2 regions of the Janibacter alkaliphilus genome follow, and region 2 is predicted to be linked to the other one. Evidence: riboswitches for the same ligand, from Rfam matches in the RefSeq annotation. Region 2 holds a riboswitch; the other holds the start of a gene.
What was found. Region 2 has a riboswitch for cobalamin ahead of BJY28_RS10510 (energy-coupling factor ABC transporter permease). Riboswitches for the same ligand answer to the same signal wherever they lie in the genome.

Region 1 (17,590 bases), 1.0 Mb from region 2:
CTCCTCGCCGCCCGCGGGCGGGTCGGGGTCTTCCGGCCGGTGGCCCGGTCCGAGGACGGCCGCGACCCGGTGCTGGAGGTGCTGCTGGAGCGGGACACGGTCGACCTCGGCTACGAGGAGTGCCTCGGGGTCACCTACGAGCAGGTGCACGAGGACCCGGGCGCGGCGCTGGCCCGGATCGTCGAGCGGTACCGCCGGATCGAGGACCGCTGCGACGCGGTGGTCATCCTCGGCTCCGACTACACCGACGTCGCCGGTCCCACCGAGCTCGCCTACAACGCCCGGGTCGCCGCCAACCTCGGCTCGGTCGTGGTCCTCGTCGTCTCCGCGCTCGACCGGTCACCCGGTGACGTGCGGCAGATGGTCGAGGTGGCCACGGCCGAGCTGGGCGCGGCGCACGCCGAGGTGGTCGCGGTCGTCGCCAACCGCGCCGCCCCGGACGAGCTCGAGCGCGTCCGGGAGGCGCTGGCCGACGTGCCGCTGCCGACCTGGGCGCTGCCCGACGTGCCGCTGCTCATCGCCCCGACCGTGGGCGAGCTCATGGCGGCCGTCGACGGTCGGCTGGTCACCGGCGACCCGGACCTGCTCGAGCGCGAGGTGGAGGCCCGGGTGGTCGGCGGGATGACCATGGACCACATCCTCGACCGGCTCGTCGACGGCGCCGCGGTCATCGTCCCCGGCGACCGCTCCGAGGTGGCCCTGGCGATGGTCGCCGCGCACGCCGCCGAGGGCTTCCCGTCGCTGGCCGCGCTGGTGCTCAACGGCGGCTTCGACCTCTCCCCGCAGGTGGCCCGGCTGGTCGACGGGCTGCCCCAGCGGCTGCCGATCCTGGCCACCGACCTGGGCACCTTCGAGGCCGCCGAGCGGGCCGCGCACGCCCGCGGGCTGGTCTCCCCGCGCTCGCAGCGCAAGCTCGACGTGGCCCGCTCCACCTTCGCCGCGCACGTCGACACCGACGCCCTGCTGGCGGCCGTCGACCTGCCCCGCTCCGAGGTGGTCACCCCGCTGATCTTCGAGTACGACCTCATCGAGCGGGCGAGGGCCGACCGGCGGCACGTCGTGCTGCCCGAGGGCGACGACGACCGGGTGCTGCGCGCCGCCAGCACGCTGCTCGCCCGCGAGGTCGCCGACCTGACCATCCTCGGCGAGGAGAGCAGCATCCGGGCCCGGGCCAGCGAGCTGGGCCTCGACCTCACCGAGGCCGCGATCGTCTCGCCGCGCGACCCGGAGCTGCGAGAGCGCTTCGCCGCGGAGCTCGCCGAGCTGCGGGCGGCGAAGGGGATGACCCTCGAGCGGGCCCGGGAGGTGGTCACCGACGTCTCCGTCTTCGGCACCCTCATGGTCCACCTCGGCCTGGCCGACGGGATGGTCTCCGGGGCGCGCCACACCACCGCGCACACCATCACCCCGGCGCTGCAGATCATCAGGACCGTCCCCGACGTCAGCACCGTCTCCTCGGTCTTCTTCATGGCGATGGAGGACCGGGTGCTCGTCTACGGCGACTGCGCGGTCATCCCCGACCCCACCAGCGATCAGCTCGCCGACATCGCCGTCTCCGCGGCCGGCACCGCCACCCGCTTCGGGGTGGACCCGAAGATCGCCATGCTCTCCTACTCCACCGGCACCTCCGGCTCCGGCGCCGACGTCGACAAGGTGCGCGCGGCCACCGAGCTGGTGCGTCAGCGCCGGCCGGACCTCGACCTCGAGGGGCCGATCCAGTATGACGCGGCCGTCGACGCCTCGGTGGCCAGCACCAAGCTGCCGGGCTCGACCGTCGCCGGTCACGCCACCGTCTTCGTCTTCCCCGACCTCAACACCGGTAACAACACCTACAAGGCGGTGCAGCGCTCCGCGGGGGCCGTCGCCATAGGCCCGGTGCTGCAGGGTCTGCGCCGCCCGGTCAACGACCTCTCCCGAGGAGCCACCGTGCAGGACATCGTCAACACCGTGGCGATCACTGCGATCCAGGCGCAGGCGGTGCAGGCATGAGCGCCCCGGTGCTGGTCATCAACTCCGGCAGCTCGTCGTTGAAGTACCGGGTGGTCGACGCCGAGCGGGCCGAGGCGCTCGCCGTCGGGCTGATCGAGCGGGTCGGCGACCCGAAGGGCGGTCGGCTGACCCACACCGTCGACGGGGAGCGGCACGCCCGCGACGTCGCGGTGCCCGACCATGCCGCGGCGATGGAGGCGATGACCGACGCCTTCGCCGCCTACGGCCCGGACCTGAGCACGCTCGACCTCGTCGCGGTCGGGCACCGGGTGGTCCAGGGCGGCGCCCGCTTCGGCCGCTCGGTGGCCATCGACGACGAGGTGGTGGCGACCATCGAGGAGCTGGCCGACCTGGCGCCGCTGCACAACCCGGCCAACGCCGCCGGCATCCGGGTGGCCCGCGAGCAGCTGCCGGACCTTCCGCACGTCGCGGTCTTCGACACCGCCTTCCATCTGAGCATGCCGGCTGCGGCGCACACCTACGCCATCGACCGCGACGTCGCCCGGAAGCACCGGATCCGCCGCTACGGCTTCCACGGCACCTCGCACGCCTACATCTCCCGCGAGGCCGCCCGGCTGCTCGGCCAGGAGCCGGAGGCGACCAACGTCATCGTGCTGCACCTGGGCAACGGCGCCTCCGCCTGCGCCGTGCGCGGCGGGGAGTCGGTGGAGACCTCGATGGGTCTGACCCCGCTGGAGGGGCTGGTCATGGGCACCCGCAGCGGGGACATCGACCCGGCGGTCGTGCTGCACCTGGAGCGCACCGCCGGGATGGACGTCGCCGATGTCGACGACCTGCTCAACAAGCGCTCCGGGGTGCTCGGGCTCAGCGGCCACCAGGACATGCGCGACCTCGTCGCCGCCGCCGAGGCCGGGGACGCCGACGCGGAGCTCGCGCTGGAGGTCTACTGCCACCGGCTGCGCCTCTACCTCGGTGGCTACACCGCGGTGCTGGGCCGGGTGGACGCGGTCGTCTTCACCGCCGGGGTGGGGGAGAACTCGCCGCAGGTGCGCGAGCGCGCCCTGGCCGACCTCGAGGTGCTCGGTATCGAGCTCGACCAGCAGGCCAACGAGGAACGCTCGAGCGCCGCGCGGGACATCGCCACGCCGGGCTCGCCGGTGCGGGTGCTCGTCGTGCCCACCGACGAGGAGCTGGAGATCGCCCGTCAGGCGATCGCCGTCGTCGGCGGCTGACCCGCCCGGGGCCGTGGGCCGGTCGGCCGGCTCCCGCCGCCTCCCCGCCGCGGCCGCCTCGTGCGTCACGGCCGGCTGCGGTATCGGTTGGCGGCCACCGCCGCCCGCGCCGTAGACTCCCCGGCACAGGCGTTCGAGCCGTCATCAGCGGCGAGCCTCCGGAAGAACGGGTCGACGATCGAAGGGTCGGTCGGCCTCACTAGACCCGGACGGGTGGGCCCGTCACCGCCTTCGACCAACAGTGGTCGCCGGACCCAGGGCCGGCGACAAGCGAGGTGGTACCGCGGCCCCGCGCCTCCCGGCGCGGGTCGTCCTCGTGCAGACCGGCACGAGCACGACCCGATGGAGCGGCCCGAGCATGACCTACCCCAAGGTCTCCCACGTCACCCCCGGCACCGGCAGCAGCGCCGGCGTCCCCGCCAGCCCGCGCTTCCCGGCGATCGAGGAGGCGGTGCTGGGCTACTGGGACCAGGACGGCACCTTCGCCGCGTCCGTCGAGCAGCGCGACCCCGGCCTGGACCGGGACGGCGAGTTCGTCTTCTACGACGGGCCGCCCTTCGCCAACGGTCTGCCGCACTACGGCCACCTGCTCACCGGCTACGTGAAGGACGTCGTGCCGCGCTACCAGACGATGCGCGGCAAGCGGGTCGAGCGGCGCTTCGGCTGGGACACCCACGGGCTGCCCGCCGAGCTCGAGGCGATGAGCCAGCTCGGGCTGAAGACCACGGACGAGATCCGTGAGCTCGGCATCGAGACCTTCAACGACGCCTGCCGCGCGTCGGTGATGCGCTACACCGACGAGTGGCGCGACTACGTCACCCGGCAGGCCCGCTGGGTCGACTTCGACCACGACTACAAGACGATGAACCCCGACTTCATGGAGTCGGTGATCTGGGCCTTCAAGAGCCTCTTCGACAAGGGCCTGATCTACCAGGACTTCCGGGTGCTGCCGTACTGCTGGCAGGACGAGACGCCGCTGAGCAACCACGAGCTGCGGATGGACGACGACGTCTACCAGATGCGGCAGGACCCCGCGGTGACCGTCGGCCTGCGGCTGACCGAGACCGGCGAGGACCCGGTGCTCGACGGGGCGCTGGCGCTGATCTGGACGACGACCCCGTGGACCCTGCCGAGCAACCTCGCGGTGATGGTCGGCCGCGAGATCGACTACGTCGTCGTCGAGGGACCGGTCCCGGGCACCGAGGAGACCGCCCGCTACCTGCTCGCCGAGGCCCGGCTGCCCGCCTACGCCCGCGAGCTGGCCGCCGGCGGCGACGTCGCCGAGCTCGAGGTGCTCGGCCGGTACACCGGGGCCGACCTGCTCGGGCGTTCCTACACCCCGCCCTTCGGCTACTACCTCGGGCACGAGCACGCCTTCCGCGTCGTCGACGGCGGCGACGAGGTCACCACCACCGACGGCTCCGGCCTGGTGCACAGCGCCGGCGCCTTCGGCGAGGTGGACAAGGAGGTCACCGACCGCGAGGGCATCGCCGCGGTCATGCCGGTCGGCAAGGACGGCCGCTTCACCGCGCCGGTCGCCGACTACGAGGGCCTGCAGGTCTTCGAGGCCAACGGCCAGATCATCGACGCCCTCAAGGCCACGACGAAGGGGGCCGGCAGCGACCAGCCCGGCACCGGCGGGGTCACCACCGGCACCGTGCTGCTGCGCCACGAGACCTACGACCACTCCTACCCGCACTGCTGGCGCTGCCGGCAGCCGCTCATCTACAAGGGCGTCGAGTCCTGGTTCGTCGAGGTCACCGCGGTCAAGGAGCGGATGCTGGCCGCCAACGAGCAGATCACCTGGGTGCCCGAGCACGTCAAGCACGGCCAGTTCGGCCGCTGGCTGGAGAACGCCCGGGACTGGTCGATCACCCGCAACCGCTTCTGGGGCTCGCCGGTGCCGGTGTGGGTCTCCGACGACCCGAACCACCCGCGCACCGACGTCTACGGCTCGTTCGCGGAGATCGAGCGCGACTTCGGCCGCCTGCCGCTGACCGCCGACGGCGAGCCGGACCTGCACCGCCCGTGGGTGGACGACCTGACCCGGCCCAACCCGGACGACCCGACCGGGCAGAGCACGATGCGCCGGGTCGAGGACGTGCTCGACGTCTGGTTCGACTCCGGGTCGATGAGCTACGCCCAGGTGCACTACCCCTTCGAGAACCAGGACTGGTTCGAGAGCCACTTCCCGGGCGACTTCATCGTCGAGTACATCGGGCAGACCCGGGGCTGGTTCTACACGCTGCACATCCTGGCCACCGCGCTCTTCGACCGGCCGGCCTTCTCCAGCTGCATCAGCCACGGGATCGTGCTGGGCAACGACGGGCAGAAGATGTCCAAGTCGCTGCGCAACTACCCGGACGTCTCGGAGGTCTTCGACCGGGACGGCGCCGACGCGATGCGCTGGTTCCTCATGTCCTCGCCGATCCTGCGCGGCGGCAACCTCGTCGTCACCGAGGAGGGCATCCGCGAAGGGGTGCGTCAGGTGCTCATCCCGCTGTGGAGCTCCTGGTACTTCTTCAGCCTCTACGCCAACGCGCTCGGCGGCCCGGACGGCCCCGGCTACGAGGCGCGCTTCAGCACGGACTCGCCGCACCTGCTGGACCGCTACCTGCTGGCGAAGCTGGGGGAGTACGTCGCGGACAGCCAGGCTCGCCAGGACGCCTACGACATCGCCGGCGCCTGCGAGGCCACCCGCGGCTTCACCGACGTGCTGACGAACTGGTACATCCGCCGCAGCCGGGAGCGGTTCTGGGCGGCCGACGGCGACGAGGCGGCGCGGGCCGAGGCCGAGCACGCCTGCAACACCCTCTACACCGCGCTGGAGACGCTGTGCCGGGTGGCCGCGCCGCTGCTGCCGCTGGTCACCGAGGAGGTCTGGCGCGGGTTGACCGGCGGGCGCTCGGTGCACCTGACCGACTGGCCGGACCCGCCCGACTACCCGGCCGACCACGAGCTGGTCGTCGCCATGGACACCGCCCGGCAGGTCTGCTCGGTCGCCTCCTCGCTGCGCAAGGCGCACCAGCTGCGCACCCGGCTGCCGCTGCGCGACCTCACCGTCGTCGTGCCCGGCGCGGCCGCGCTGGCCGAGCTCGGCACGGTGATCGCCGAGGAGGTCAACGTGCGCCAGGTCAGCCTGCTCGACCTCGACGACCCGGCCGCGGCCGGCTTCGGCGTCAGCGAGCGGCTCACCGTGCACGCCCGGGCGGCCGGGCCGCGGCTGGGCAAGCAGGTGCAGCAGGCCATCAAGGGCAGCAAGTCCGGCGACTGGTCGGTCGCCGACGACGGCACCGTCACCGCCGGCGGGATCACGCTCGTCGAGGGGGAGTACACCGTCGAGGCGGTCGCCGAGGACGACGGCTCCGGGGCGCGGGCGACCGCGGTGCTGCCCGGCGGCGGCTTCGTCGTCCTCGACACCGAGGTCACCGAGGAGCTCGCCGACGAGGGCCTGGCCCGCGACGTCGTCCGGGCCGTGCAGGACGCCCGCAAGCAGGCCGGGCTGGACGTCTCGGACCGGATCAGCCTCACCGTGACCGGCACGGGCCGGGTGTGGGAGGCGGTCGTCGCCCACCAGACGCTCGTGATGAACGAGACCCTGGCGGTCCAGTTCGGCTCGGCCGGCGACCTCGACGTGCTGCCGCTCGGCGACGGGGTTGTCCAGGCCGAGCTGGCCGGCGGCGAGACGGTGCGGGTGCGCCTGGACAAGCGCGCCTGACCCTCGCGCCCCGGGGATCGACAGTCCTAGGACTGTCGCCCTGGACCGCGCGCGCGGCCGGTCCGGGCAGACAATCCTAGGACTGTCGCCCGGGCGCGAGCGCGACCCGTCCTGGCGGACGTAAGCGGTCCTGGGGCGCTGGGAGACACGGGCGGTACCCAGGGGTGGCTGGCTCGGCCTCCTGCCGGGCGCGGTCTGAGCGAGCGCTATGCTCGCTGGGTCGGTCGCACGAGAGTGCCAGGGAATCCGGTGCGAACCCGGAGCTGACGCGCAGCGGTAAGAGGGACGTCCTCGGCACGACGCCACTGACCCGAAGGGGTCGGGAAGGCGCCGAGGGCGGTCGATCTCGAGTCCGAAGACCTGCCGACGCATGTCCATCCGTCGGTGAGCCTCGCGACCCAGGCTCCGAGAGAGAGAAGCCCTCTGTGCTGCCACGCACCGTGCTGCCACGCACCCCTGCCACCCTGCTGTCCCTGACCTGCGCGCTCGCCCTGGCCGGCTGCGCCGGTGCCCCCTCCGAGGGCGAGGACGGCTCGTCCTCGGACGCCTCGGCCCGATCCGTCACCTACACCAGCTGCGGCCAGGAGCGGACCCTGGACGAGGCGCCGACCGCTGCGGTCACCCTGAACCAGGGCGCCACCGAGGTCATGCTGGCGCTCGGCCTCGAGGACCGGATGGCCGGCACCGCCTACATCGACGACGGCGTCTCCTCGCGGTGGCAGGAGGCCTACGACAGCGTCCCGGTGCTGGCCGAGGAGTACCCCAGCCTGGAGCAGCTGCTCTCCGTCGAGCCCGACCTGGCCTACGCCTCCTACGGCAGCGCCTTCGCCGACGACGGGGTGGCCAGCGAGGATGAGCTGGAGCAGGACGGCATCGGCACCTACCTCAGCCCCTTCGGCTGCGGCGACGACGCGGAGCGGCCGGAGACCACCTTCGAGAACGTCTGGTCCGAGATCGAGACCGTCGGCACCATCTTCGGCGTCGAGGACACCGCCACCGAGCTCGTCGACGGCCAGCGCGAGCAGCTCGACGAGGTGCGCGAGCAGGCGAGCGGCGAGGGGACGGACATCCTCTGGTACGACTCCGGCGACGACACCCCCTTCGTCGGGGCCGGCGAAGGGGGCCCGCAGCTGCTGATCGACGCCGTGGGCGGCACCAACATCTTCGCCGACCTCGAGGGCGGCTGGGCGGACGGCTCGTGGGAGGACGTCGTGGACGCCGAGCCGGACGTCATCGTCGTCCCCGACGCGGCCTGGTCCAGCGCCGAGGAGAAGGTGGAGCACCTCGAGTCCGACCCGGTGCTCTCCGAGCTGGACGCGGTGCAGCAGGACCGGATCGTGGAGATCACCTACAGCCAGGCCACCCCGGGCGCGACCATGGTCGAGGGGGCGCAGAGCCTGTCCGACGGGCTCGCCGAGCTCGACGCCTCGTGACGCCGAGGGTGCGCGGGGCGGCCGTGCCGGCCGTCGTGCTCGCCCTGCTGCTGCTCGGCAGCGTCCTCGTCGCGGTCGGTCTCGGCTCGGTCCGGCTGCCGCCGGCCGACGTCGCCGCGGTGGTGCTGCGCCGGATGCACCTGGTCGCCGGCGACGGGGTGAGCGCCATCGACGACCGCATCGTGTGGCAGCTGCGGCTGCCCCGCGTCGTGGCCACCGCCGCGGTCGGGGCGGTGCTGGCCCTCTGCGGGGTGGTGCTGCAGGCCCTGACCCGCAACGACCTCGCCGACCCCTACCTGCTGGGCATCTCCAGCGGCGCTGCCGTCGGCGCGGTGCTCGTCCTCGTCTTCGGCGTCGGGCTCTCCAGCCTGGCGCTGCCGGCGGCGATGACGCTCGCCTCCTTCGTCGGCGGCCTGGTCGCCCTGGCCCTGGTGCTGGCCATGGCGACCGGCCGGGGCGGGGACCTGCCGCCCAGCCGCACGATCCTCGCCGGCGTCGCCGTCGCGCAGCTGGCCGGCGCCTTCACCTCGCTGGCGATCATGGTCTTCGGCGAGCGGGACCTCGCCCGGCAGGTGCTCAGCTGGACCCTCGGCTCCTTCGCCTCGGTGCGCTGGACGCAGGCGCTGGCGCTGCTCGTGCTCGGCCTCGTGGCGGTGCTCGTGCTGGTCGCGGCCGCCGGGGTGCTGGACGCCTTCGCCTTCGGCGACGTCTCGGCGCAGGCGCTGGGCATCCCGGTCACCCGGGCACGGTGGACGCTGCTCGTGCTCACCGCGCTGCTGACCGCCGGGACGGTCGCGGTGGTCGGGCCGATCGGCTTCGTCGGGCTCACCGTGCCGCACCTGGTGCGGATCGTCGTCGGGCCGACGCACCGGGCGCTGCTGCCGTTGAGCGCCCTGGCCGGGGCGCTGCTCATGGTCTGGGCCGACACCCTGGCACGCACCGTGCGCGAGGGCGAGGAGATCCCGGTCGGGGTGGTGACGGCGGTGCTCGGGGCGCCGCTGCTCGTCGTGCTGCTGCGACGTCAGGCCAGGCGCGGATGAGGATCGTCGCCCAGGAGCTCGGGTGGAGCGTCGGCGAGCGGCCGATCCTCGCCGGCGCGAGCCTGTCGGTGCGCCCCGGTGCCCTCACCACGGTGCTCGGGCCGAACGGCACCGGCAAGACCACCCTGGTGCACCTGCTGGCCGGGCTGCGCACGCCGACCACCGGCCAGGTCACCTACGACGAGCAGCGGCTGGACGGCATCGCCCATCGGGAGCGGGCCCGGCGGGTGGCGGTGGTCGAGCAGCAGCCGAGCACCGGTCTGGAGCTGACCGTGGACCAGGTGGTGGCGCTGGGGCGGATCCCGCACCGGCGCAGCCTGCGCGGTCTGGGCCGGGGCGACGAGCAGGCCTGTGCCGAGGCGATGGCCCGGACCGGGACCGAGCACCTGGCCGGACGCGCCTGGAGCACCCTGTCCGGGGGCGAGCGTCAGCGGGTGCAGCTGGCTCGGGCGCTGGCCCAGCAGCCGGAGGTGCTCTTCCTCGACGAGCCGACCAACCACCTGGATCTGCGGCAGCAGCTGCGCTTCATGGAGACGGTGCGGTCGCTGGCGATCACGACGGTCGCGGTGCTGCACGACCTCGACCTGGCGGTGGCCCACGGCGACGACGCGGTGCTGCTCTCCCGGGGCGAGGTCGTGGCCGCCGGCGCGGTCGGCGACGTGGTCACCGTGGAGCAGGTCCGGGAGGTCTTCGGCGTGGAGACCGAGATCAGCGAGCACGACGGACGCCACCGGCTGCGGTGGCAGAGGGTGACGGAGGATCGATGAGCACGGACGAGACCGCCCCGGGCGCCAGCACGGAGTCTGCGGAGCCGCCGACGGAGAGCCGGCTGCTGGTGGCGATGGCCTTCACCGACACCCGGCACGAGGACGAGCTGCTGGCGCTGGCGGCGGAGTGCGACGCCACCCTGTGCTACCTGCAGGGCGAAGGGCGACCCACCCTCCCAGCAGCCCTGGACGACCTCGCCGCCGACGGACGGCAACGGTGCACGATCGTGGCCTCCACCGGCCCGGACGGTCTGCGGGCCGGATCCTGGGTCCGGCGGGTGGCCGGCGACTGGGTGCGACGGCACGACGGCCGGCTCGCCGTGAGGATCGCCATGGCGCCCTCCGGCCGACCGGTCACCGCGGCGAGCTACGCGCTGCCCAGCCGACCGGTGCTCGGCACCGAGGCCCCGCTCACCTCGCCGGCGTGGGAGCAGCCCCCGGACTACCACCACCACGTGCTGGTCTGCCGCGGCCCGCGCTGCACCGCTCGCGGGGCGGACGAGACCTGGGACGCCCTGCGCGAGGAGATCGCGCGGACCTGCGAGGGCGACGAGATCCTGGCGGCGCAGACCGGCTGCCTCTACCCGTGCAACCAGGCCCCGGTGGTCAAGGTGTCACCGGGCGAGGCGTGGCACGCCGAGGTCGACGCCGAGCGGGCCCGGGAGCTGGTGCGCGCGCTCTCGGTCGACGGGTGACCGTCGGGCCCAGCAGGTGACGCTCAGGCGTCAGCCATCGGCGGAGCCGTCGGGTCGTCGTCGCTCCCGCTGAGCTCACGCTCGACGTAGTTCTCGATGTCGTTGAGGTCGTCGCCGCTGCGCTGCACCACGGCCAGCAGGTCCTGCATCGTGGCGACCTCCTCGACCTGCTCCTTGATGAACCACTGCATGAACTGCTCGGCGGCGAAGTCGCCCTCCTCGCGGGCGATCTGGGTCAGCGTGTGGATCTGCTCGGTGACCCGGCGCTCCTGCGCCAGCGCGAGCTCGACCGGCGGGACGACCCCGTCGAAGACGCTGGTCGGGGCCTCGACCGCGGGGATCTCCACCGGGGCGTCGACGTCGAGGAGGTAGCGGATCATCATCATGGCGTGGCCGCGCTCCTCCTTCGCCTGACGGAAGAAGAGACCGGCCATCTGCGGCATGGTCAGGGCGTCGTAGTGCGCGGCCACCGCGACGTACTGCTGGTGGGCGGCGAACTCCTCACCGATCTGGGTGTTCAGCTGGGCGATGAATCGAGAGGTCATGCCTCGAGAGTAGGGCGGAATCCCGGGCGTGTCTTGTGAGGTGAGGCGAGCCAACCTGCGCTCAGGTGAGCCTGTCCTGGCCTGGGAGAGAGCGGATCTCAGGCGATCTCATGCGCTCTCAGCCGGTTCAGGCGGCGGTGCGGGTGGCCTTGGCGCGCTCCTCGCGGAGCTGCTTGGCCTTCGCGCTCTTCTTCGCCTTCTTCTTCACGGTGACCAGCTTGCGCTTGTGCACGGTGTAGCCCGGCGGCAGCCGACCCTCCTTGAGCAGGCGCACCGGGCAGCTGCTGCAGCGCTTCTTGCTCACGCAGCACTTCTGCTTGATCTTCAGCGACCCGACCCGGACCTTCTTGCCCACGAGGACAGGGTAGCCATACCTGACCCTATGAGCCATTCCCGCTGGTCGGGTGGGCGCGCCGATGCCGTCCACGCCTCGTGCGGCCCCTCGGACGTGCCCGACCACGCGTGGCACAGTGGCCAGCGTGACTCTTCCCGACCAGCTCCGCGGCCGCCTGCGCCTGCCCGTCATCGCCTCGCCGATGTTCCTCGCCTCCGGGCCCGACCTCGTCATCGGTACCTGCCGTGCCGGTCTGCTCGGCACCTTCCCGGCGCTCAACCAGCGCACCACCGAGGGCTTCGAGGAGTGGCTGACCCAGATCGAGGAGGCGCTGGCCGCCCCCGCCGACGGGGGCCGGGAGGCCGCCCCCTTCGGCGTCAACCTCATCGTGCACCGCACCAACAAGCGGCTCGAGGCCGACCTGGAGCGGATCGTCGCCCACCAGGTGCCGCTGGTCATCACCAGCCTCGGCGCCGTCAAGGAGGTCGTCGACGCGGTGCACTCCTACGGCGGGCTCGTCTTCCACGACGTCACCAACGCGGGGCACGCCGCGAAGGCCGCGCAGGCCGGGGTAGACGGGATCATCCTCGTCAGCGCGGGTGCGGGCGGGCACGCCGGGGCGATCAACCCCTTCGCGCTCATCGCCGAGGTGCGCCGCGTCTGGGACGGGCCGCTGGTGCTCGCCGGCGCCCTCTCCACCGGGCGGGACGTGCTGGCCGCGCAGGCGGCCGGCGCCGACCTGGCCTACATGGGCACCCGCTTCCTGGCCACGCAGGAGGCCACGGTGACCACCGACTACAAGGAGATGATCACCAGCCACGGCGCCACCGAGATCGTCTACACCCCCTCGATCAGCTCGATCCCGGCGAACTTCCTCCGAGGCAGCATCGTCTCGGCGGGCCTCGACCCGGAGCGGCTCGCCCAGCCCGACCGGGTCGACCTCGAGCACGTCACCAACCCGCACGACGGGGCGGCCAGCGACAGCAAGGCCTGGCGCGACATCTGGTCCGCCGGCCAGGGGGTCGCGGCGATCGACGAGGTGCTGCCGGTGGCCGACCTCGTCGAGCAGCTGTGCACCGAGTACGACGAGGCGGCCACCCAGCTGCGGGCCACCATGGACGAAGGGAGCGCCCGATGACCGACGGCACCTACGAGACCCTGCGGTACGCCGTCGACGAGGACGGCATCGCGACGATCACCCTCGACCGGCCGGACGCGCTGAACTCCTTCACCGTGCAGATGCACCACGAGCTCATCGACGTCATCACCCGGGCCGGCCAGGACGACAGCGCACGCGCGGTGATCGTCACCGGCGCCGGCCGGGCCTTCTGCGCCGGGATGGACCTCAGCGCCGAGGGCAACGTCTTCGGGATCGCCGAGGACCGCGAGCCCACCCCGGCCGAGGTCGCCGAGCGGCCCACCGACCCGGACATGCTCGACGGCATCCGGGACACCGGCGGCAAGGTGACCCTGGCGATCTTCCGCTGCCCCAAGCCGGTCATCGCCGCCATCAACGGCCCGGCCGTCGGCATCGGCGCGACGATGACCTGCGCCATGGACTTCCGGCTGGCCTCCAGCAGCGCGAAGATCGGGTTCGTCTTCGGCCGGCTCGGGATCGTCCCGGAGGCTGCGAGCAGCTGGTTCCTGCCGCGGATCGTCGGCCTGCAGACCGCCCTGGAGCTCTGCTACACCGCCGAGGTGCGCGGCGCGCAGGAGATGGCCGACCTCGGCTTCGTCCGCTCCGTGCACGAGCCCGACGAGCTGCTGCCGGCAGCCAAGGAGCTGGCCCGCCGCCTCGTCCAGGGCCGCTCCCCGGTCGGCGTGGCGCTGACCCGGTGGATGCTCTACCGCAACTCCGCGGCCACGCACCCCTTCGAGGCGCACGCCGTGGAGTCGATCGCCATGCAGCAGACCTCGATGGGCGACGGCAAGGAAGGGGTGGCCGCCTTCCTCGACAAGCGGGAGGCCGAGTTCACCTCCCGGGCCAGCGAGCTGCCCGCCTTCGTGCCCTGGGACCCGCGCGACCAGATCGTCCCCTGATGGGGGACACCGACGGCGACAAGGGAGACGGGGGGAGCGGCGCTGCCGCCAGCGAAGGCCGCGAGAACCGGGTCGTCATCGAGGAGGTCTCGGTCGCCATCGACCGGAGGCCCTTGCTGGCGCCGGTCAGCGCGACCGTCGAGCCGGGCACCTGCCTGGCGGTGCGCGGCGAGAACGGCTCCGGCAAGACCACGCTGCTGCGGGTGGTCGCCGGGCTGCTGCGCCCGAGCAGCGGCCGCGTACGGATCGGCGACCAGGTCGTCGACGAGCGGCTGCCACGCACCCGGCAGCAGGTGGCCACCCTGCTCGGCGGCAGCGCCGCCTACCGCGACCTGACCGTCTGGGAGCACCTGCTGCTCATCGACGCCTCCTGGGGCGGGGACGAGGCGAGCGTCGACCACCGCGCCGGGCGGGTGCTCGACCTGCTGCGGATCGAGGGCCTGGCCGACCGCTTCCCGCACCAGCTCTCCTCGGGGCAGAGCCACCTCGTCGACCTCGCGCTGGTGCTCTTCCGGCCTGGTGACGTGCTCGTCCTCGACGAGCCCGAGCAGCGTCTGGACGACGAGCGTCGCGCGATCGTCGCGGACGTGCTGCGTGATCGCGCAGACGCCGGCGCCACGGTGCTCATGGCCACCCACGACGCCGAGCTGACCGAGGCGGTGGCCGACGAGGTGCTCACCCTGACCACCGCCGACCACGAGGCCGCCGGTGGCTGAGCAGGCCCCTGCCCTCGACACGGCCGTCGACGCCGCCGGCTCCCGGTCCCGGGTCGCTGGCGCGCTGACGGTGCTGCGACGCGGCTCCTCGGCCGGGTCCGCCGGCGGGGTCGCCTACGTCGTCTACGTCGTCGCCCTGCTGGCTGCGGTCTACGGCTTCCCCTACGGCCGGACGATCTTCGCCTCCCTCGGCAGCGACCAGGTCGAGCGCCTGGCCCGCGACCCGCTGACCATCGTCCTCGTGGCCGTCGGCTATCTCGGGCTGCTGCTCGTCGCGCTGCGCGGCGCCCGGATCACCGGGCCGGTGGCGCCGCCGCCGGTGTGGACCCGGCACGTCGTCGCCGCACCGGTGGACCGGGCGCTGGCGCTGCGACGGTGGTGGTGGTTGGCGCTCGGCGGGGTGGTCGGCACGGGGCTGGTGCTCGCCCTCTTCCTCGGGCTCTCGCTGTGGTCCGCCGGGGTGACCGGCCCGCTGGGTGCGGCCCTGTGCGCGCTCGTCGGTGCGCTGGCCGGGCTCCTCGTGGCCCGGGTCTGGCTCACCGGTCAGGCGCTCGTCGAACCCGACCTGGCCGGGCAGAGCGCCTGGCGGCCGGCCGGTCAGCTGCGTCGGCTGTCGGTGACCTCGCTGCTCGCCCAGGCCGAGCGCACCACCCTGGTCGCCGGGGGCGCGCTGCTCGGCCAGAGCTCGGTGCTGCGCGAGCAGCTCGTCCGGTCGCCGCGCGCCGGTCGCGCCCGGCTGCGGCCGGGCCGGGGGATCGTGCTGCGCCGCGACCTGCTCGCGGTGCGCCGCGGCACCGGCTGGGTCGTGCCCAGCCTGCTGCTGCTCGTCGCCGGCTGGGTGCTCGCCCGGACGGTGCTCGACGACCTGCCGCTGCTGCTGCCGGTGGGCGCGGTGCTGCTGCACCTCGGGGTCTCCGGCTGGAGTCTCGGGCTGCGCGCCCAGGCCGACCGGTCCGGGGCGCCGCCGCTGCTCGGCTGGTCCGCCGAGGGGGAGGCGCTGCGGCACCAGGCCCTGCCCGCGCTCGCCGGGGTGCTGCTGCCGACGCTGGCGGCGGCAGCGGTCCTCGTCATCGGTGGCTCGCCGGGCGGGCGAGCGGTCGACGGGGTGTCGTGGGCCGGCGCCCTGCTGCTCGCGGCGGCGCTCGTGCCGGTGTGCCTGGCTGCGGTCACCTGGGCCGCCTTCCGCTCGCCGCCGGCCATCCAGGCCGTCCCGCCGCGCTCGATGATCATCATGCTGATCCTGTGGTGGCTCGGGCCCATGCTGCTCGTCGTCGCCGTGGCCGGGGTGGCCTGGTGGTGGGGTGGCGGCAGCCTGGCGGCGACCAGCGTGATCGCGGCGGGGCTCGGCGGCGGGCTGCTGCTGCTCGTGCTCGTCACCGTCGTCGGGCCGGGGAGGGCGACGATCCTCGGAGGGTGACCGCGGCCGCTGCGACCCCCGCCGCCACGGCCAGGCGGGTACGCCCGTTTCCGTGGTGCGCCGCGCTCCTGGGAGGATGCTCGGCATGCCCGCACCCGACTCCGCCCAGCGCGAGGCCGCCCGACAGCTCGAGCTGCGCAAGCAGGTTCGCGAGCTCGAGGAGGCGATCCTCGCCCGTGCCCCCGAGCACGACCTGCAGCCGAGCCTGGAGCGCATCCAGGCGGTGATGGACCTGCTCGGGGAGCCGCAGCGGACCTACCCGGTGATCCACCTGACCGGCACGAACGGCAAGACCTCCACCGCGCGGATCGCCGAGTCGCTGCTGCGCGAGATGGGCCTGAAGGTCGGCCGCTTCACCTCGCCGCACCTGCACGACATCCGCGAGCGGATCACCATCGGTGGTGAGCTCATCAGCCGCGAGGCCTTCCTCGCCGCCTGGGCGGACGTCGCCCCCTTCGTCGAGGCCGTGGACTCCCGCTCGGTCGCCGAGGGTGGGCCGCCGATGACCTACTTCGAGGTGCTCGTCGCGATCGCCTACGCCGCCTTCGCCGACGCCCCGGTCGACGTGGCGGTGGTCGAGGTCGGCATGGGTGGCTCGTGGGACGCGACCAACGTCGTCGACGCCCCGGTGAGCGTGGTCGGGCCGATCGCGCTGGACCACCAGCACTTCCTCGGCGACTCGGTGCTGGACATCGCCGAGGAGAAGGCGGGGATCATCGCGGCCGACGCGATCACCCTCGTCGGGGTCCAGGAGGACGAGGACGTCATCGGCGTGCTGGTCGAGCGCGCCGAGCAGGTCGGTGCACGGATCGCCTTCGAGGGCAACGACTTCGGGATCACCGAGCGGGACGTCGCGATCGGTGGCCAGCAGGTCTCGATCAAGGGGCTGGCGGCCGAGTACAGCGACGTCTTCCTGCCGCTGCACGGCGAGCACCAGGCCAGCAACGCGGCGGTCGCGGTGGCCGCGGTCGAGGCCTTCGTCGGCGGCGGCGAGCAGCCGCTGGAGGAGGACGTGCTGCGCGCCGGGCTGGCCGCGGCGACCTCGCCGGGCCGGCTGGAGATCGTCCGGCGCAGCCCGACGGTGCTCGTCGATGCCGCGCACAACCCGCACGGAGCACGGGCGCTCGCGGCGGCGCTGAAGGACTCCTTCACCTTCGTCCGGCTCGTCGGGGTGCTCGCCGTGCTCAAGGACAAGGAGGCCACCGAGATCCTCGAGGCCCTCGACCCGGTGCTCGACGAGGTGGTCATCAGCCAGACCACCTCGCCGCGGGCGATGTCGGCCCGCCAGCTGGGCGAGCTGGCCGTCGGGGTCTTCGGCGAGCACCGGGTGACCGTGGTCCGCGACCTGCCGGACGCCCTGGACCGGGCCGCCGAGCTGGCCGACGAAGGGGGCGTCGCCGGCGGCGTCGTCGCCACCGGGTCGGTGATCACGGCCGCGGAGGTGCGGATGCTGCTGGGCACGGAGAGCACCGAGGACCTGCCCCAGGGCTGAGCGCGCTCAGCGTGCGCCGACCGTGGTCGGCTCAGTGCGCGCCGACGGTCGCCGGCTCGGTCCGCCGCACCGGCTCCGGCGGGGTGCTCGGCAGCCCCGCCGCATCCTTGGTGCCGAGCCTGGCGACCTCGTCCAGCCAGCCCTGCCGGCCCGCCAGATCGGAGCTGCGCACCGGGCCGTAACGGGTCACCCGCACCGGGGAGACGCCGCT
Region 2 (12,765 bases):
TCACCGTGCTCACCGCCGACCTCGCCGACGGGCTGGACGTCGTGCTCGGGGACGGCGGCGACGCGGCCCCGGACGCGGTCTTCGTCGGCGGGGGCCTCACCGAGGAGCTGGCCGACGAGGCGTGGACGCGGCTGCCGGTCGGCGGCCGGTTCGTCGCGCACGCCGTGACCCTGCAGACCGAGGCCGTGCTCGTCGCGCTGCACGGCCGCACCGGCGGGGCGCTGACCCGGCTGTCGGTCGAGCACGCCCGGCCGCTGGGGCGCTACCTGTCGTGGACCCCGGCGCGCCCTGTCGTCCAGCTCGCCGCGGTCCGCACCCGGTCCGGCATCACCGAAGGAGAGGCATGACCGTCCACTTCATCGGCGCCGGGCCCGGCGCCGCCGACCTGCTCACCGTGCGCGCGACGCGCCTGCTGCAGGCCAGCCCGGTGTGCCTCTACGCCGGCACCTACCTCGACGAAGCGGTGCTGGCGCACTGCCCACCGGGAGCCGACCTCGTCGACACCCAGGGCATGAACCTCGACGCGATCACCGCGCGGATGGTCGCCGCCCACGAGGCCGGCGAGGACGTCGCCCGGCTGTGCAGCGGCGACCCCAGCGTCTACTCCGCCATGGCCGAGCAGGCCCGCCGGCTGGACGCTGCCGGGGTGCCCTGGGACGTCACCCCGGGCGTCCCGGCCTACGCGGCCACCGCGGCGCTCGTCGGGCGCGAGCTGACCGTGCCCGAGGTGGCCCAGTCGGTCGTGCTCACCCGGGCCCAGCGGGACTCCACGGCCATGCCGGAGGGGGAGGAGCTCGCCGCCTTCGCCGCCACCGGCGCCACCCTCGTGCTGCACCTGGCGATCCGGCACACCCGCCGGCTCGCCGAGGAGCTGACCGCGCACTACGGCGCCGACTGTCCGGTGGTCGTCGGCTCGCAGGTCAGCGGGCCGGACGAGCTCGTGCTGCGCGGACGCCTCGGCGACATCGCCGACCAGGTCGAGGCGCACGGGCTGCGCCAGGCCGCGGTGATCATCGTCGGGTGGGCGCTGGAGGCCGAGGGCTTCGTCGAGTCGCACCTCTACTCCTCGCGGCGGGCGCGCGCCGAGGGCGGCCCGGCCGGTCAGTCCACGGCCGTCCCCTCCAGCTCGACGACCTGACCCGGCACCGCCAGCCGGACCACCTGGAGCATCGTCGTCGGCGGGGCCACCCCGGCTGCGGCGAGACGCCCGGCCAGCACGCCGTAGTGCGGCATGAGCGCGTCGATGTCGGTGGCGTAGACGGTCAGCCGCACGAGGTTGCCCAGGCTCATCCCGGCGTCGGCGAGCACGGCCTCGAGGTTGTCCAGACTGAGCGCCAGCTGCCCGGCGGGGTCGCCCTCGTGCTGCGGCACCCCGTCGGGGTCCATCGCCGTCTGCCCGGAGCAGAAGAGGGTGCGGCGCTGCCCGCTGACCACCTCGCCCTGGTTGAAGCCCAGCTCCTGCGACCAGGTCACCGGGTTCACCGCGGTGCGTTCCATGCTCGTCTCCGATCCGTCCGTGGCCCACCGGTGCGGGCCATCGGGAGCAGCCTGCGGCCCATATGCGACACCTTGTGTCGGGTATCTCGCCTAGTCTCGCGCCATGCGTGCGGACCGGCTCGTCTCGCTCGTCCTGCTGCTGCGGCAGCGCGGGCTGACCAGCGCGACGGCGCTCGCGGCCGAGCTCGAGGTGACCACCCGCACGATCCAGCGGGATGTCGAGGCGCTCTCGGCGGCGGGGGTGCCGGTCTACGCCGAGCGCGGCCCGCTCGGCGGGTACGCGCTGCTGCCCGGTTTCCGGGCCGAGCTCACCGGTCTCACCGACGACCAGGCGGTGGCGGTGCTCGCGGCCGGGTCGGGCCGTGCCCTCGGGCTCGGCGGGGCGCACGCCGCGGCGCTGCGCAAGGTCCTTGACGCGCTGCCCGAGGAGCGCCGCGGAGGGGCGCGGGAGGCCGCCCGCCGCATCCTCGTGGCGCCCGAGACCGACCTGCTGGCCCGGCCAGTGCTCCCGCCGGAGATCCCCGCCGAGGTGCTCGTCGAGGTCCGCCGCGCGGTGCTGGACGGCCGACAGCTGCGGCTGCGCTACGCCCGTCCTGGCCGGGCGGCGACCTGGCGCACCGTCGAGCCGGTCGGCCTCGTCGTCGCCGGCGAACGCAGCTATCTGCTGGCGACCGCGGCGGGGGAGGACCGGACCTACCGGCTGTCCCGGGTGCAGGCCGCCGAGGCGCTCGCCGAGCCGGCCGAACGGGCCGAGGAGATCGACCTCCCCGCGCTGTGGCGCGAGCGCAGCGAGCGCTTCCGGGGTGAGGACACCCTGACGGTGGTGGTGCGGGTGCGCGAGGAACGACGCGCCCAGCTGGTCGGGAGCGCGGTCGCGCTCGTCGCCGAGCGTCCGGACGGAGGCGACCGCATCGGTAGCCCCAGGGACGACCACGAGCAGTCCCCGGGGTGGACCACGCTGGAGCTGACCTTCCAGGACGAGCGGCACGCCGACTGGGCGCTGTGGCGGCTGGGCGACGAGGCCGAGGTGCTCTTGCCCGAGGCCCTGCGCGCCCGGCTGCGCGAGCGAGCGCTCCGTCTGGCCGCCGCCCTCGCCTGACCGGCCTCCGCCCTCGCCTGACCTGGTCGCCCGTGCTGCATCTCTCGGTGCTGGACCCGTAGCGCCCCCGAGATGCCGCGGACAGCCACGGCGGTCGAGGCAGGCATGCAGCACGGCGGACCACCTCGCGCAGGCTCGTGGCCGTGCGCAGCGCCCCGAGCGTCGGGTCGGAGGATCCCGCGCCGCCCGGCGACGCCTGGGCCCTGCGGACGGCACGCGCTACGCTGCGCTCGCCGACGTCGACCCGATGAGGAACCCGGTGAGAGTCCGGGACGGTCGCGCCACTGTGAGCGGGTCTTCCGCGAGTCAGGAACTCACCGACGCCCGGCATGTCACCCCGGGACGCGTCATCCCGGGAGAGAGTGAGTGCGCATGCACATCGCCGAGGGTTTCCTGCCACCGGTCCACGCCGCCGCGTGGACGGTCGTGGCCGCCCCCTTCGTCGTCCACGGCGCCCGCGCTGTCGTCAAGGTGGTGCGGGAGCAGCCGAACGCCCGCATCCTCCTCGGCGCCGCCGGCGCCTTCACCTTCGTCATGTCGGCGATCAAGCTGCCGTCGGTCACCGGCTCCAGCTCGCACCCGACCGGCACCGGGCTGGGCGCGATCCTCTTCCGGCCGCCGGTGATGGCGCTGCTGGGCACGATCGTCCTGCTCTTCCAGGCGCTGCTGCTCGCCCACGGCGGCCTGACCACCCTGGGCGCCAACGCCATCGCCATGGCCGTCGTCGGGCCCTGGGCCGGCTACGGCGTCTACCGGCTGCTCGCCGCCGCGCCGCTGAGCGTCAAGGTCTTCTGCGCGATGGCGGTGGCCAACCTCGCGACCTACGTCACCACCTCCACCCAGCTGGCGCTGGCCTTCCCCGAGGGCGGCTTCCTCGAGGCGTGGGGGCGCTTCCTCGGGGTCTTCGCGGTCACCCAGATCCCGCTGGCGATCGTCGAAGGGATCATCGGCGTCCTCGTCGTCAACGCCCTGCTCAGCTGGGCCCGCCCCGAGCTGCGTGACCTCGGCGTCGTCGGCGACCCGACGACCGCCCGGACCGGGGAGGAGGCCGCCCGTGCGTGACACCGACCCTGGGTGTGACACCACGCCCGTGCGCGAGACCAGGCCCCTGTCGAAGGGGGTCGTGTGGGCCCTGCTGGCCCTGGCCGCTCTCGTCGTGGCGATCGCCCTCGTCCTCGGCGCCCGCGCCGCGGCCGGCGAGGAGGAGCCCTTCGGCGGCACCGACGCCGCCGTTACCGAGCAGATCGAGGAGGACGGCCACGAGCCGTGGTTCGAGCCGATCATCGCGCCCGCCGGCGGCGAGATCGAGTCCGGTCTCTTCGCCCTGCAGGCCGGTCTGGGCGGCATCGTCCTCGGCTACGCCTTCGGCGTGCTGCGCGAGCGGCGCCTCCGCGGCGACGGGGACGTCGACGGTGCCGGGGACATGGACAGGGACGGCTAGGCCGTGCAGCTCGACGACGCTGCCTGGAGCAGCCCGTGGCGGCGCCGCTCGGTCGCCGAGAAGGCGCTGCTGTGCCTCGGGCTGCTCCTGGTCGCCGCGACCACCGGCTCCCCGGTGGTCGCGGCAGTCGTCGGGCTGCTGGTCACCGGGCTGGCCCTGCTGACCGCGATGGTGCCGCCCGGGCTGTGGTGGCGGGTGCTGCTCGGCCCGGCGGTCTTCGTCGCCGTCGGTGCGGTGACCGTCGCCCTCGACCTCGGCGCGGCCACCGGCAGCGACGTCTGGCGGCTGGGGCCGGTCGGCATGACCACCAGCGGCGTCGAGACCGCGCTGCTGGTCAGCCTGCGGGCGCTCGCCGCGACCAGCGCGATGCTGCTGCTCGCGGCCACCACCCCGATGGTCGAGGTGCTCTCCGCACTGCGCCGGGTGGGTGTGCCCGGGCCGGTGGTCGACGTCGCCGCGGTGATGTACCGGATGATCTTCGGGCTGCTGGAGGCCATGGCGGCGATCCGGGAGGCGCAGGCCGGCCGGCTCGGCTACGCCTCCGGACACGCCGCCCGCCGCTCCCTCGGGCAGCTCGTCGCCGCGGTCATGGTCCGTGCCTGGACCCGGGCTGCCCGGCTCGAGGACGGCCTCGCCGGACGCGGCGGGGTCGAGGCGGTGCCTATGGTGCCCGCCCGGCCGGTCTCGCTCCCCTTCGCGCTGGCCGCGGTCGTGCTCGTCACGGTGACCGGCGCGGCGTCGGTGCTGGTGGCGCTGTGAGGCCGCCGCAGGCGATGATGAGCCGGCCATGACCCACCGCCTCGGCTCCTGGAGCCCGCCCGACGACACCGATACCGCGCTCGCGGTCCGCGGCGTGCACGCCGGCCACCCCGGGGCGCCGGACGTCCTCGACTGCGTCAGCGCGAGCATCGGCGCCGGGGTGCGCACCGCACTGCTCGGGGCGAACGGCTCCGGCAAGACCACCCTGCTGCGGGTGCTCTCCGGGGTCCACCGGCCGACCGAGGGGCACGTCATCAGCGGCGGCGCGGTGCTGGCCCACGACCGGAGGGGCCTGACCGCGCACCGTCAGCGGGTGCAGCTCGTGCTGCAGGACCCCGACGACCAGCTCTTCAGCGCGGACGTGCGCTCCGACGTCGGCTACGGCCCGACCAACCTCGGTCTCGGCGCGGCCGAGGTCGCCGCCCGGGTGGACGAGGTGCTCGACCTGCTCGGCATCACCGACCTCGCCGACCGCCCGGTGCACCGGCTCAGCTACGGGCAGCGCAAGCGGGTGGCGATCGCCGGGGCGCTGGCCATGCAGCCGCAGGTGCTGCTGCTCGACGAGCCGACCGCCGGCCTCGACCCGGTCGGGGTGCAGGAGATGCTCGCCGCGCTGGCGACCCTGGAGGAGCACGGTACGACGGTCGTGCTCGCCACCCACGACGTCGACCTCGCCTGGGCCTGGGCCGAGGAGGTGCTGCTCGTCGTCGACCACGTCGTGCATCAGGGCAACGTCGTCGACGCGCTCACCGACGAGGCGCTGCTTGCCTCGGCCCGGCTGCACACCCCGTGGATGGTCGACCTGCTGAGCCGGCTGGGGCTCCCGGTCCCGGCCGACGGGCGACCACGGACCGTCACCGACGTGGCCGACGCGGTCGCGACGAGGGCGCCGGCACCCGCGGACCGCTGAGGATCGGCTCGCGCGTCGGCCGGGCGGCGACGACCTACGCTCAGCCCGCGCACGGGTCCTGGAAGCCGGAGCCCCGGACGTGCTGGCTCCACTCGTCCTCGGTCAGCGGGTCGCCGAGCTCTCGGCAGACCCGGTCGGCGACGCTGTCGACGTCGAGCGACCAGACGTTCACCCGGGCGTTGGTGCCGCCGGCCATGATCGTGTCGCCGCGCGGGTTGAAGCCCACGCCGAAGAGCCCGCCGTCGATCGGGCCGAGCACGGCGTGCTCGCGCGGGTGCGCCCGGTCGGTGATGTCCCAGACCCAGGCCTGACCCGCGTTCGTCGTCGCGACGACCTGGCCGCCGTCCGGGGAGAATGCCGCCCACTGGATGAGCGACGACGGGCCGACCAGCGGTGGACCGACGCGGCTCGGCTCCGTGGGCTCGCCGATGTCCCACAGCTGCAGCTCGCCCTCCGAGCCACCGATCGCCAGCACGCTGCCCTCGGGGGAGAAGGCGACGGCGGGCTGCCGGATGTCCGACTGGGTGATCTCGGCGAGCAGCACCGGTTCCGTGGCGTCGGCGACGTCGACGAGCCGGACGACCCCGTCCACATGGGTCACCGCGACGACCGGGTCCGTCGGGCTCCAGACGAGCGTGGACGCCTCGCTGTCCGAGGGCACCCGCGCGGTCACCTCGGGCCGAGCCGCATCGCCGGCGTCGACGATGACGAGCTCGCCGTCCCGACCGCCGCGAGGGTCTCGCTGTCCGGCGCCCAGGCCAGATCGGTCATGACGCCCGGTCCGTCTCCCCGTGTGCGACCTTCCAGGCTCGGGTCGGACAGGTCGGCGCCGTAGACGGCGATGTGCCCGTCGTCCCGGGCGAGGGCGACGTGCTCGCCCGAGGATGAGATCCCCCCGGCGCCGGTGATCTCATCCTCCCGCAGGATCGCCGGCTCCTCCTGGGCGGGCAGGAACCCGCCCGGCACGCTCACCGAGCGCGCGAACCCGGGCCCGACGGCCACGGTGGCCCCGGACTCGCCGGAGGTGGTGACGTTGAAGACCGTGTGCGGGGTGGTGACGAAGCCTTCGGCCGGCTCGGTCCACACCCGCACCGCCCCGTCGTCGGCGGTGGTGACGAGGGTGTCGTCGTCGGCGAACTCGGCGCCGGAGACGATGCCGCCGTGCGGCAGGGTGCCGATCTCGGACCAGTCCGCGGTGTCGTAGAGGCGGACCGTGTCGTCGGAGGCACCGGCGGCCAGCACGTCGCCGTCGACGCTGAAGCTCACCGCGTTCACCCAGCTGCCGAAGGGCTGATCGGGACCCTCGAGGCCGTCCGGCTCTGCGGGGTCGGTGACGTCCCAGACCATGACGAGGTTGTCGACGACGGTGCCGACCACCAGCACGGACGAGTCCGGCGCGAAGGTGAGCGGACGGGCCCGGGCGTCGCCGGGCATCGTCAGCGTGCTCACCCTGCGGGAGGTGCCGCGGTCGAACACGTGGACCAGCCCCGTGTCGTCGGAGGCCGCCAGCGCAGCGCCGTCGTCGCTGTAGGCCAGGCCCCAGGTCTGGTCGGCGTCGACTGGATAGGCCGGCAGGGCGCGGGCCGGCCGGTCCCTCCAGCTCGTGCACCACCTGCGGCTGGTCCGCGGTGAGGTCCCACAGGGTGATCCCGACCGTGGCGGTGCCCACCGCGAGCAGCCGGCCGTCGGGTGAGATGTCCAGCGTGTAGGTCTCGCCGCCGACGGGAAGCGTGGCGGACTCGACGAACCCGCCGGACTCCCCGGCGGTGTAGAGGGTGACGTCGTCGGTGGTGGTGGTCGACGCCGCGACGAGGTCGCCGTCCGGTGAGACGGCCACCGCCTTCGCCCCCGGGTGGTCCGACGAGGCGCTGCGGCAGGTTCTGGCTGCCCAGCTCCAGGACGGCCGAGCGGGCGTCCAGCGTGGGCGCGATCCGGTAGGCGGACAGGGCCAGCCGCGCGGCGACCGAGGGGTCGCGACCGGCGAGGCTCTGCGCGGACACCGCGACCTGCCGGGAGAGCGCACGGCTCCGGGCGCTCTGCGCGTCGTCGCGGGCGAGCCCTGCCTGCTGTCCCTGGTAGACCGCGACGCCCGCCAGCACCGAGGTGACAAGGGCCACCACCACGGCCGCCGCCAGCAGCGCGCGGCGGCGCCGCACGCGCCGGCGGCCGAGGGTGGCCCGGCGCTCGGCCTCGGCCCGGCTCGCGTCGAGGTAGCGGCGCTCCAGCGGGGTCAGCAGGACGGTGCTCCGGTCGGCCAGGGCGGAGAAGCGGTCGTAGGCCGAGCCGCGGGCGACGTCCCCGACGACCCGTCCGTGCTCGTCCCACGGGGTGGCGGCGTCGCGCAGCTGGGCCTGGGCTCGAGGTCGGCGCGGGCGTCCTCGATCCACCGGGTCAGCCGCGGCCACGCCGTCAGCAGCGACTCGTGAGCCAGCTCGACCTGGTCGGTGGAGACGCTGAGCAGGCGGGCCGCGGTGAGGTGCTCGACGAGGTCGGTCTGCGGGACGGTCGCCGTGAGGTCGGCCAGCTCGTCCTTCGTCGCGGACCGGCGGGTGAGCGGCCCCTCGTGGGAGACGTTGACCAGGCGGAGCAGCAGGTGCCGCAGCACCTCGCGGGCCTCGGGGTCGAGGCCGGCGTAGGCGGCCTCGGCGGTCTGCTCGATGGCGCCGGTGATCCCGCCCGCGGCCCGGTAGTCCGCCACGCTCAGGGCGCCCTGGCCGGCCGCCTCCCAGGTCGCCCGCAGCGCGGTGGACAGGTGGGGCAGCAGGCCCTGGTGGCCGGTGGCGCTGTAGCCCCGGGCCTCGGTGACGACGACCTCCAGGAGCGCATCCGGCATCGTCGCCCCCGCCGCCCGCGCCGGCTCGACGACCGCCCGCCGCAGCTCGTTCTCGCTCATCGGGCCGACGACGACCTGCGAGCCCTGCAGCACCTCGCGCAGCCGGGGGTCCGTGGCGGCCGGTTCGTAGTAGTCCGAGCGGAGCACGAGCAGGACCGTCCGGTCGGGGACCGGCGCCAGGGCCGCGTCGACGTAGCGGTCGCGCACGGACCGTTCGACGCCCGCGCCGAGGATCTGCTCGAAGCGGTCGACGATCATTAGGGTGGGGCCCGGGACGGCGGAGCGCAGCCGCTCCAGCTCGGTGTCCGGGTCGCTGCCGGCGGCGATCGTCTCGATCTGCCAGCCCTGGTCGGCCAGGCGCGGACCCACGCCGGCCTGGACCAGAGAGGTCTTGCCGCTGCCTGACGAGCCGACGAGGATCCGCACCGTCGGCTCGCGGCCCTCGACGATCGATCCCACCATCGTGGCGACGATGTCCTCGCGCCCGAAGAAGGTGTCTCTCTGCTCCTGCGAGAAGGGGGCCAGCCCGGGGTAGGGGGACGGTCCGAGCTCCTTGTGCGCCCGGATCCGCCGGGTGGCCTCGATCCAGGGAGCGTCGTCGGTCACCTCCAGCGCCGCGAGCAGCGCCCGGAAGGCGGGCAGCTGCCGGGGCGCCGGCACCGAGTCGCCCCGGCACCAGGAGGCGATGGTGCTGTAGACGACCGCGTCCTGCTCGCCGACGCGCTGGCGGACCTCCGTCTCGAGGGACCGGACCGATCTGTCCTCGCGGAGCCCGGTCAGCAGCTCGCCGAGCGCCTGCCGGTCGGTGATGGTCTCGACGGACGGGACATCGGGTCCATGCAGGCTCCGGGTCACGGGTGCTCCTCGGCCCCTCGGCTCGTTGCGGCGAGTGTAGGGCGGTTCCCATCCTCGGTGTGCGGATCCGGGCGACGCCGTGATCGGGGCGTGCGAGGTCGTGCGATCTGGCCCCAGAACCTCGTCGTGGCGCGGCGCGTGGCGCAGTCTCGTGCCCGGAGAGGCCGGCGGTGACCACGCGCGCGGCCGGTCGCACGACCGGACCGGGGGGAGCGCCAGGGGTCACCGGCCGAGGACTCTCCGCCCGTCCCGACGGCCGCCGGCAGGGAGGCGGCCGTCGGGACGTATCCCCAGGGAGCGAGGAGGGCATGGTGAGCGTCCACCGGCAGGGACGAGGTGCTGCGCGGGTCGAGGCCCGGCGGCGCCTGACCGGAGAGGACCGGCGCTTCGCCCGTCAGCTGCGCCGACGTCGCCGCGGGCGGTGGTGGCTCGCCGCCCGGTGAGGCCGGGCGCCGTCAGCGCTGGTCCTGAGACCGCGGCGTCCAGACCCGCCCGTCCGCGGTCACCCGGGTGCTGGAGGCACCGACGACGACGAGGCAGCCCATGTCGACGGCCGCGACGTCGAGGTCACCGAGGGTGGTGACGGTCACTGACTCCTCCTCGCGCCCGACGTGCCGGGCGACGACGACCACCCGCTGCGGGCCGACCTCGGTCACGAGCAGGTCGCGGGCGTGCCCGAGGGTGTCCGGGCGGGAGCGGGAGCGCGGGTTGTAGAGGGCGAGGGTGACGTCGCGGGAGGCCAGCGCGACGAGCCGGTCGGCGAGGACCTCCCACGGCTTGAGGTTGTCGCTGAGGTTGACCAGGGCGTGGTCCCCGCCGAGCACCGCCCCGACGAGGGCCGAGGCGGCGTGCGCCGCGGTCACCCCGGGCAGCACCCGCACCGGCACGTCGCCGTACGCCGGGTCCTCCTCGACGGCGCGCTCGCGCGCCTCGAAGAGCGCCGTCGCCATCCCGAAGACCCCGGCGTCGCCGCCGCTGACCAGCGCCACGTCCTCGCCGCCGCGGGCCAGGTCCAGCGCCAGCCTGCCGCGGTCGAGCTCGACGGTGTTGCCCGAGGCGTGCCGGGTCAGGCCCGCCCGCTGCGGCACCCGGGCGACGTAGGGGGCGTAGCCGACGACGTGGTCGACCCGGGCCAGCATCGCGCTCGCCTCCGGGGTCAGCCAGCGCTCCGGGCCGGGCCCGAGCCCGACGACGTGCACGGTGCCGGGCCCGGCGGCGCGCTCGCCCCCCACCGCGGGGGCGAGCTCGCGGTAGGCCGCGGCCCGCCCGGCGGCGTCGGCGCGCACGTCCACCCCGGGGACGACGACGATCGACATGTACGGCACCGCGTCGGCGTCGACGTCGGCCACCGGCAGCACCCGCTGCCCCTCCCGGCTGGCCCTCTCGACGTAGACGGCCCGCTCCAGCACCCCGGCCTGGCGCAGCGCCTCGCGCACCCCGTCGAAGGTGCGCCCGAGCTTCATGACGATCGCCGCGTCCGTGTCCGCCAGCCGCCGCGCCAGCTCGGGCACCGGCAGCGTCCCGGGCAGCACCGTGACCGTGTCCTCGTGCCGGGACATCCCGGTGCCGACGGCGGCCGAGGCCGCGGCCATCGCGGTCACCCCGGGCACCACGGTCGTCGGGAAGTCCTCGCGCAGCGCGTCGTGGACGTACATGAAGGAGCCGTAGAAGAGCGGGTCGCCCTCGGCCAGGCAGACGATCGAGCGTCCCGCGGCCAGGTGCTCCCGGAAGCGCTCGGCGCACTCGTCGTAGAAGTCGGCCAGCGCCCCGTAGTAGCCGCCCGGGTGGTCGGTCGTCCCGGTCGTCACCGGGTAGACCAGCGCCTCCTCGATCACCCCGTCGGCGATGTGCCCGGCCGCAATCCGGCGCGCGGTCGACTCCCGGTGCGCCGCCCGGTGGTAGGCCACGACGTCGGCGCTGGCGATGAGCCCGGCCGCGCGCAGGGTGATCAGGCCCGGGTCGCCCGGACCGACCCCGACGCCGTAGAGGTGCCCGGGGACCGCCCGGTGGTCACCGGCGACCGGGATGTCGCTCATGCCAGCTCGTCGTCGTCGGCGATGGCGTTGACCGCGGCCGCGGCCATCGCCGACCCGCCGCGCCGCCCGTGGACGACCATCCACGGCACCTGCTCGCCGCCCGAGGTGCCGGGCAGGGAGTGCTCGGCCAGGGCCACCTTCGACTCGGCGGAGCCGATGAAGCCGACCGGCATGCCGATGATCGCCGCCGGGCGGGGCGCGCCGTCGGCGAGCAGCTCCAGCAGGTGGAAGAGGGCGGTCGGGGCGTTGCCGACGGCCACCACGGCGCCCTCGAGCCGCTCGCCCCACAGCGAGACCGCGGCGGCCGCCCGGGTGGTGGAGAAGTCCAGGGCGAGGTCGGCCACCCCCGGCTCGCGCAGGGTGCACACCACCGGGTTGTCCGCCGGCAGCCGGCGGCGGGTGATGCCCGAGGCGAGCATGTTGCTGTCGGTGAGCACGTGCGCCCCGGCGGCCAGGGCCCGGCGGGCGGCACCGACGGCGTCCGGGTGCGCGGCCAGGTCAGGCAGCACGCTGGTGTCGCCGGAGGCGTGCACGATCCGGACGGCGACCCCGTGCTGGTCGGCCGGCAGCCCGCTGAGGTCGAGCTCGCTGCGGATCGTGGCGAAGCTGCGCCGGTAGATCTCCAGCCCGTCGGTGACGTAGTCGTAGCGGCGGGTCGGCTTGCCGGGCGTGCTCAACGGTCCTCCTGGTCTGTGGTGCGGGACCGGGTCATCATCGCGCGCTGCGCGGCGAGGACCGCATCCGGCCCTGCGGGCGAGTCCACCCGCAGGTGCTCCCGCGCCGGGTGGCCGCAGGCGCGCTCGCAGCCGATGACGTGCACCGGCGGCCCGGCCGGGTCGATCCGCGGTGCCGCCTCCCGGGCGATGTCCCGGGTGGGTACGTCGGTGCGGGCGCAGCCGGGGGCCCCGGCGCAGGCGCTGAGCACCGTCCACGGCGAGCTCGGGTCGAGCACGAGACCGCTCGCGGTGAGGCGCTCGGGCACATCGCTCGTGCTGCTGTCCGTGCCGGCAGCGCCGTCCGCGACCGGCACCAGCACCGCCCGCCACGGGGTGAGCTGCACCTCGGCGGCGACCTCGGCGAGCGCGTCGACCTGGGGCGGGGTGAGCAGGCCCAGCGGGGCCAGCGCGAGCAGCCCACGGTCCGGCGCGGTCTCGGTCGTCGCGCCGGGCAGCGGTCCCGGCAGCGGGGGAGCGGCGGGGTGCGGCGAGGCCGGGACTGATCCGGGCAGCAGCCCGGCCCGGACGTCGGCGGCGAGGTCGGCGACGTTCCAGGCGCGGGCCCCCGGGCGCGCGGCGAGGAAGCGGTGGATCACCGCGAGCACGACCTGCGGAGCCC

Region 1: linked by a shared signal. The riboswitch ahead of BJY28_RS15160 (ABC transporter substrate-binding protein) and the one ahead of BJY28_RS10510 (energy-coupling factor ABC transporter permease) in region 2 are both predicted to bind cobalamin.

The regions. Positions count from the first base shown of each region.
Region 1 is NZ_JACBZX010000001.1:3,187,690-3,205,279, reverse strand. Features, by position in the region: gene pta (phosphate acetyltransferase) at 1-1,989, shown strand, start outside; gene BJY28_RS15170 (acetate/propionate family kinase) at 1,986-3,182, shown strand; gene ileS (isoleucine--tRNA ligase) at 3,541-6,900, shown strand; cobalamin riboswitch at 7,105-7,282, shown strand; gene BJY28_RS15160 (ABC transporter substrate-binding protein) at 7,326-8,333, shown strand; gene BJY28_RS15155 (FecCD family ABC transporter permease) at 8,330-9,373, shown strand; gene BJY28_RS15150 (ABC transporter ATP-binding protein) at 9,370-10,140, shown strand; gene BJY28_RS15145 ((2Fe-2S) ferredoxin domain-containing protein) at 10,137-10,835, shown strand; gene BJY28_RS15140 (ferritin) at 10,859-11,380, opposite strand; gene BJY28_RS15135 (hypothetical protein) at 11,508-11,735, opposite strand; gene BJY28_RS15130 (nitronate monooxygenase) at 11,860-12,852, shown strand; gene BJY28_RS15125 (crotonase/enoyl-CoA hydratase family protein) at 12,849-13,754, shown strand; gene BJY28_RS15120 (ABC transporter ATP-binding protein) at 13,754-14,470, shown strand; gene BJY28_RS15115 (hypothetical protein) at 14,463-15,887, shown strand; gene BJY28_RS15110 (bifunctional folylpolyglutamate synthase/dihydrofolate synthase) at 15,973-17,379, shown strand; gene BJY28_RS15105 (NAD(P)H-dependent oxidoreductase) at 17,411-17,590, opposite strand, start outside.
Region 2 is NZ_JACBZX010000001.1:2,168,145-2,180,909, forward strand. Features, by position in the region: gene cbiE (precorrin-6y C5,15-methyltransferase (decarboxylating) subunit CbiE) at 1-347, shown strand, start outside; gene cobM (precorrin-4 C(11)-methyltransferase) at 344-1,138, shown strand; gene BJY28_RS10500 (RidA family protein) at 1,102-1,497, opposite strand; gene BJY28_RS10505 (helix-turn-helix transcriptional regulator) at 1,601-2,596, shown strand; cobalamin riboswitch at 2,807-2,932, shown strand; gene BJY28_RS10510 (energy-coupling factor ABC transporter permease) at 2,969-3,658, shown strand; gene BJY28_RS10515 (energy-coupling factor ABC transporter substrate-binding protein) at 3,687-4,037, shown strand; gene cbiQ (cobalt ECF transporter T component CbiQ) at 4,041-4,796, shown strand; gene BJY28_RS10525 (energy-coupling factor ABC transporter ATP-binding protein) at 4,825-5,706, shown strand; gene BJY28_RS10530 (WD40 repeat domain-containing protein) at 5,747-6,367, opposite strand; gene BJY28_RS10535 (WD40 repeat domain-containing protein) at 6,376-7,155, opposite strand; gene BJY28_RS10540 (nSTAND1 domain-containing NTPase) at 7,937-9,394, opposite strand; gene BJY28_RS16645 (hypothetical protein) at 9,706-9,837, shown strand; gene BJY28_RS10545 (precorrin-2 C(20)-methyltransferase) at 9,850-11,430, opposite strand; gene BJY28_RS10550 (precorrin-8X methylmutase) at 11,427-12,107, opposite strand; gene BJY28_RS10555 (cobalamin biosynthesis protein CobG) at 12,104-12,765, opposite strand, start outside.